Regions from separate parts of the Afipia sp. GW821-FHT04G03 genome, predicted to be linked through region 1. Evidence: riboswitches for the same ligand, from Rfam matches in the RefSeq annotation. Region 1 holds a riboswitch; the other holds the start of a gene.
The links. A riboswitch is a leader RNA that binds a small molecule or an ion and turns the genes downstream of it on or off. The one in region 1 is predicted to bind cobalamin.
Positions count from the first base shown of each region.

Region 2: another riboswitch for cobalamin. It lies ahead of AC07UB_RS22340 (TonB-dependent receptor); the one in region 1 lies ahead of AC07UB_RS07040 (ribonucleoside-diphosphate reductase subunit alpha).

Region 1 is NZ_JBWKSV010000001.1:1,473,794-1,477,205, reverse strand. Features, by position in the region: gene metE (5-methyltetrahydropteroyltriglutamate--homocysteine S-methyltransferase) at 1-777, opposite strand, end outside; cobalamin riboswitch at 877-1,092, opposite strand; cobalamin riboswitch at 1,340-1,558, shown strand; gene AC07UB_RS07040 (ribonucleoside-diphosphate reductase subunit alpha) at 1,669-3,412, shown strand, end outside.
Region 2 is NZ_JBWKSV010000005.1:141,865-145,276, forward strand. Features, by position in the region: gene AC07UB_RS22330 (serine hydrolase domain-containing protein) at 1-1,181, shown strand, start outside; gene AC07UB_RS22335 (hypothetical protein) at 1,201-1,635, opposite strand; cobalamin riboswitch at 1,716-1,962, shown strand; gene AC07UB_RS22340 (TonB-dependent receptor) at 2,037-3,412, shown strand, end outside.

The DNA of each region.
Region 1 (3,412 bases):
GATCTTGAGGCCCGGCACCTTCAGCGCGATTTCGCTGTACGCGGTCTTGAGCGCCGCTTTCTCTGCGGCATCGAGATCGAGTACGAGACACGGCTCGTCGATCTGCACCCAGTCCGCGCCTTCATTCGCGAGCCTGTTGAGCACATCGATGTAGACCGGCAGCAGCTTTGGCAGCAGCGACAGCCGGTTCTCACCCTTGCCGAGCTTGAGGAACGTAACCGGGCCGACCAGCACCGGCCGGGTCTGGATGCCGAGCGCTTTCGCTTCGCGGTATTCGTCGATCGCCTTGGTCGAGGCGAGGGCGAAGGTCTGATCCTTCGCGAACTCCGGCACCATGTAATGATAGTTGGTGTCGAACCATTTGGTCATTTCCTGCGCCGGAACGCCGTGACCATGGCCATGATCGTGACCGTGCGCGCAGCCGTCGTAGTCTCTCACATCGTTCTGGCTGCCGCGCGCCATCGCGAAATACGTCGCCAGCGATACCGGGCCGCCGGTCCAGCCGTAGATCTTTGGAATCGCGCCGACCATCGCGCTGGTGTCGAGCACCTGATCGTAAAGCGAGAAATCGTTGGACGGGATGACGGTGACGCCGAGATCGCGCTGGCGCGTCCAGTTGTCGGCGCGAATTCTCGCCGCCGCCTCTCGCAATGCGGCCTCATCGATCTTGCCGGCCCAGAATTTTTCCAGCGCGATTTTCAGTTCGCGCCGTGGACCGATGCGCGGAACGCCCAGCGTGGCGACAGGAATAGACGATACGTAAGACAAACTCGACATCGGAAACCCCGTGATGTTGGAGCAGGGCCGGACATGCGCGAACAACAGAGACGGCGGGGCCGTCCTCTCGCAAGCGACACACCGGGGCACCCCGCCCGTGGACGTAATGTGATCGTGGCAGGTCTCCTGGCTCACGGGTCGCCGCTTTAAGTCCTGCCTTCCCGAAGCTTTCGCCTCAGTGGCATGGATGGACAAAGCTCACCGTTTACAGTTGCGGGGGCAGCTTCGGAATTGCGGGACCGTCAGGCCCCGCGCACCGCATTCCCTCTTGGCTCCGGATCACCGATCCGCAGAACCGCGATGCTCTCGTTATGAGAAGCGGGCGGCGTCAGGTCAAAAGGAAAGCTTCCCACTGGACCGCTCCCGGACGTCGCCCCAACTAGAGTGGGCAGAATCATCCTGAGAGAGTTCTCTAGTAATTCGCCGGAGAGCAGTCGGCCGCACGGCGTATCGACGACTGGTCAAAATTTTTTTCGAGAGTTTTCCCGTTTGTTTGATGTTGTTTCTCGTCCTGTCCCCGTTTTCCACGATCACTGCCGCTTGACAGTGCAGCCTGGCGGATACCAGATGTAGACGTCGAGGTTCCGCAAAGCCGCAAGGCCTAGCGGTGAAAATGGGAAGCCGGTGAGCTGCATCCAGTGCAGCAATTCCGGCGCTGCCCCCGCAACTGTAAGCAGTGAGTTGAGTCCGACCTAAGTCACTGATGCCTGATCCGCATCGGGAAGACCGGACTCAGCGCCGACCTGCGAGCCAGGAGACCTGCCGCGACACCAAAAGAACGTCCACGGGCGGGGTGTCCGGCGGTCGCGTGCTTCGGTGCGTTCGCGCGCCGCGACGACGCGCCTTTCGGCCCCAGCCCCCAGAAAATTGCAACATGCACGGGGTCTGCCGATGTCACTCTCGATCGAACGCGAAGCCGCCAAATCCGCTCCTCTCATTCAGTTGCGTTCCGAGTCGCTGGCCATCCCTGCAAATGAGCCGCCGTTGCAGGTCATCCGCCGCAACGGCACCGTGTCGCCGTTCGACGCGGGCAAGATTTCCATTGCGATGACCAAGGCGTTCCTCGCGGTGGAAGGAAACACGGCCGCTGCTTCGCGCCGCGTCCATGAAATCATCGAGCAACTGACGAACGAGGTGGTGAGCGCGCTGACCCGCCGGATCGGCGAGGGGCGCACCTTCCACATCGAAGACGTGCAGGATCAGGTCGAACTCGCGCTGATGCGCAGCGAACACCACAAGGTCGCGCGGGCCTATGTGCTCTACCGCGATGAACGCCAGCGCCAGCGCGCCGAAGAGGCCGCCGCCAAGCCGGTCAAGACATCGTCCGAGCCGCAGCTGCATGTGACGCTGGGCAACGGCACGCGCGTGCCGCTCGATGTCGATCGCCTCACGCTGATCATTCAGGAGGCCTGCGGCAATCTCGACGGTGTCGATTTCGGCCCCGTTCTCACCGAGACCCGCCGCAATCTCTACGACGGCATCAGCCAGGACGAACTCGCGCTCGCAGGCATCATGGCCGCGCGCACGCTGGTGGAGCAGGAGCCGAATTACGCCTATGTCAGCGCGCGGCTGCTGCTCGACAAGCTGCGCACCGAGGTGCTGTCGTTTGTCCACGCCGCGCAGATCAACGCCACGCAGGCCGACATGACCGCGCGCTACCCGGAGTATTTTCCGGCTTACATCAAAGCAGGGATCGAAGCCGAATTGCTCGATCCGGAACTGGCGCGCTATGACCTGAAGCGGATCGCGGCGGCTTTGAAGCCGGAGCGCGATCTCGCGTTTCAGTTCCTCGGCTTGCAGACGCTCTACGACCGCTACTTCCTGCATACCGACGGCAACCGCATAGAACTGCCGCAGGCGTTCTTCATGCGCGTCGCGATGGGTCTCGCCATTCGCGAGATCGATCGCGAGGCCCGCGCCATCGAGTTCTACAATCTGCTGTCGTCGTTCGATTTCATGGCCTCGACGCCGACGTTGTTCAATTCCGGCACGCTGCGGCCGCAATTGTCGTCCTGCTTCCTCACCACGGTGGCGGACGACCTCGATGGCATCTTCAAGTCGGTGAAGGACAATGCGCTGCTGGCGAAATATTCCGGCGGTCTCGGCAACGACTGGACCCGCGTGCGCGGCCTCGGCGCGCACATCAAGGGCACCAACGGCGAAAGCCAGGGCGTGGTGCCATTCCTCAAGGTCGCTAACGACACTGCGATTGCGGTCAATCAGGGTGGCAAACGCAAGGGCGCGGTCTGCGCCTATCTCGAAACGTGGCATGTCGATATCGAGGAGTTTCTCGACCTGCGCAAGAATACCGGCGACGACCGCCGCCGCACCCATGACATGAACACCGCGAACTGGGTGCCGGACCTGTTCATGCAGCGCGTCGAAGCCGACGGCGAATGGACGCTGTTCTCGCCGGACGAGACGCCGGATCTGCACGACCTTTATGGCAAGGCCTTTGCCGAGCGTTATGCGTTCTATGAAGCGAAGGCCGCGCGCGGCGAAATGCGCGTGTTCAAGACGCTGCGCGCCACCGACCTGTGGCGGCGTATGCTGACCATGCTGTTCGAGACCGGACATCCGTGGATTACGTTCAAGGACCCATGCAACCTGCGCTCGCCGCAGCAGCATGTCGGCG
Region 2 (3,412 bases), on a different contig from region 1:
AGAGCCTGATGAACGAATTCCCGCCCGCGCGGGACAAACTGGTGACGCTCGCGAACTGGCGCACCCAGCCTTATAGCGACTGGAGCTTCCACAACGTTCGCCGGCTGCTGCCGACGGCAGACATCGCCGCCTCCGCAAATCCCGCTCCGCTGGAAAGTTCGCCCGTTGAAATCGGTCACGTCGCATTCGACGGGATCGGCGGCAAGGCCACGACGCTGCGCGAGGCGCTCCGCACAACCAACACCAAAGGCTTCGTGGTTCTCCGGCGCGGGCGGATCGCAGCCGAATGGTATGCGAACGGCATGGACGCGCGGACACCGCACATCGTGTTCTCGGTCAGCAAGTCGATCTGCGGCGCGCTCGGCGGAATTCTCGCCGACAAGGGCTTTCTCAACCCGAACCGGCCAGTGACCGACTACGTGCCGGAAGTCTCGTCCTCGGTTTATGGCGGCTGTTCGGTCCGCCACCTGCTCGACATGTCGGTGGGCATCGCGTTCACCGAGGATTACGTCGATCCGGACGGCGACGTCGCCCGTTACCGCCGCGCGGTCGGATGGGATGCCATCAAGCCGGGCCAGAGCACCATAGCGCTGCGCGAATATCTCTCGACTCAAAAAGCAGACGGCAAAAAACACGGCGACACGTTCCATTACGTCTCGACCAACACCGACCTGCTCGGCTGGGTTTATGAGCGCGCCGCCGGCCGCGCCCTCTCCGACCTGCTCAGTGAATATCTCTGGAAACCGCTCGGCGCGGAAACCGACGCCTATGTCACGCTGGATTCGGAAGGCGCGATGCGCGCCGCCGGCGGAATCTGCGCCGGGCCCCGCGATCTCGCCCGGTTCGGAGAAATGATCCGACAGCGCGGCGTGGCGAACGGCACGCAGGTGGTGCCGGGCTGGTGGATCGACGACATCAATGACAACGGCGATCCGGCGGCATGGGCGCGCGGCGAATTCGCCGAGATGTTTCCTGATGCGGCCTATCGCAGCAAGTTCTACCAGATCGACCGCAAGCGGCGCACGCTGTGCTGCATCGGCATCCATGGCCAGTGGATCTATATCGACCCGATCAGCGAACTTGTGATCGTGAGGGTCGCCGCAGAACCGATCCCGCTCGATGTGGAGAACTACCGCGCATGGCGGCGCGGCTTCGCGGCTATCGTTCAGCATTTCTCGTAGCGGCGGAAACGGCGCGGGCTCAGCGCGTCAGCTTTTCCATTTCCGGAAACGGCGCATAGGTCGCGCCCTCGCAAAGTTCGGCGGCGTCCTCGATCATGCGATCGAAACGCCCGTCAATATACATTGCGCCGCGTTGCTTCACGCCGGCATAACCGCCGTCCGTTCCACGCGCGTTGAAACGCACACAGGCCACGTAGCGAAGACGGCCGCCGACCGTCTTCTGCGCAGGCTCCGCGATGCCCGCCTCGCGCACGCCGCGCGGGTCGTTCAGATAGGTGCGAAGAAATGCGAGCAGCTCCGGCCGATAGTTCGCAGGATATGGCTGGTTCTCCACGCCACGATCGGCCGTATAGGACAGACCGTCATTGCCGCCGGTCCACGCGCAGCCGCCGACGCCGAACGCAAACAGCAGGATCGCGGCGCGCCGCGCATATGTCACCAATTTGCAACGCATCGGGATGAAGTCCGCAGCCGTGAGTATCGCATTGGGTTTCTTAGACATTGCGGCATTGACAAGGCAAGTCACCGCAGCTTGATTGGGACCACGGCACAGGTGCCAGCGCAAGCTGGCCAATAGGGAATTCGGTGCGCCGTGCAGGTTGCCCCGCCGCTCTTTCGGCGAATGCATCCTTCAAGGCTATTCCGGAGCTGCCCCCGCAACTGTCAACGGTGAGCCGTTGTCCAACATGCCACTGAGCGAAGGCTGATCAGCCCGGCTTGGGAAGGCGGACAACGGCGACGATCCGCGAGCCAGGAGACCTGCCTGTACCGGTCATCCTTCCGTCGCACGGGGCGTGCGAAGGGGCGGCATTTCCGCAGCGGTGACGTGACGTAACTGTTGCGGAGGTTCGGCCGATGGCCCGTTTCCTCAGTCACGACGTGAAGTCCGGCAGCGTCCGCTCGCCGGATATCGTCATGCCTGCGCGCGTTTTCACCGCGCCTCCGCGATCACATCATCGGCGGGGCAACATCGTGACTCTTTTTTCTGATCATTTTCCAACAACGAAACTGCGGGTTTCGTTCGCAGTGGCGTGTCTTGCGGGCACCGCGCTCGTAAGCCCCGCTCTGGGGCAGACTGCGGGCGGGCAGTTGCCGCCGGTCAACGTCGACGCGAGTCGCGTGTATGGCGGCATCGTCGGCACGTCGTCGTCGGTCATCACGGCGGAGGATATCGCGCGCGCTCCCAACCAGACGATCCAGGATGTGCTGGCGACGATACCGGGCGTCCAGCTCACGAACATTTTCGGCGCCGTCAACGGCACCGGCTCGACCGTAGATCTTCGCGGGTTCGGCGCATTTGCGTCTTCGAACACGCTCTTTCTGATCAACGGTCGGCGTCTCAACGAGGCCGACCTGCAGAGCGTCGATCTCTCCACCATTCCGGTTCAGTCGATCGAGCGGATCGAGGTGACGCGCGGCAACTCAGGCGCGGTGCTGTATGGCGACAACGCCGTCGGCGGCGTCATCAACATCATCACAAAAACCGGCGCCGGCATCGGCAAGCCGGTGTCCGCACGCGCCGAAGTCGGCGTCGGGTCTTACGGCCAGCGCGAAGTCAATGGATCGTTCAGCACGAACTCCGGCCCGTGGTCGACTGCGGTGTTCGGCAATGTTGTTCATTCCGACGGATACCGGGTCAACAACAAACTAAACCAGCAGAACGGCGTCGGCGAGATTCGCTACGCGACGCCCGAGTTCACGGCGTTCCTGAATCTGTCTGGCGACAACCAGCGTCTTGGATTGCCGGGTACGCGCGCGAATACGTACTTTAAAGATCAAACCTTTCCGCCTCCCCCTCCCATTAATCAACTAGCAGGCGACCTGCGTGCGACATCGACGCCGAATGACTACGGCAAAAAGCAGGGCGTCAACGTCACGACCGGGTTCACGAAATCGTTGTGGGCCGGCGCAGAGCTGATCGTCGATGGCGGTGTCCGCAACAAGAAGCAACAATCCGGCTTTTTCGGCGACCCGGACTATGCGTTGTCGTTTCCCGGGGATCGCTTCCCCTTTGCCTATGTCGATTCCGATCTGACGACATGGTCGATCACGCCGCGCCTCAGCATGAAGAATACATTCGGCAGCATCACGTCGAGCATCCTGACCGGCGTCGATTACTATGACTCGCGTTACGCATCGAACCGCAGCTACACAATCTCGGACCCACCCAACCACGTCTACAATCTCTCCCAGCAGACCCTCGCGGGATACTTCCAGCAAACCCTTGGCCT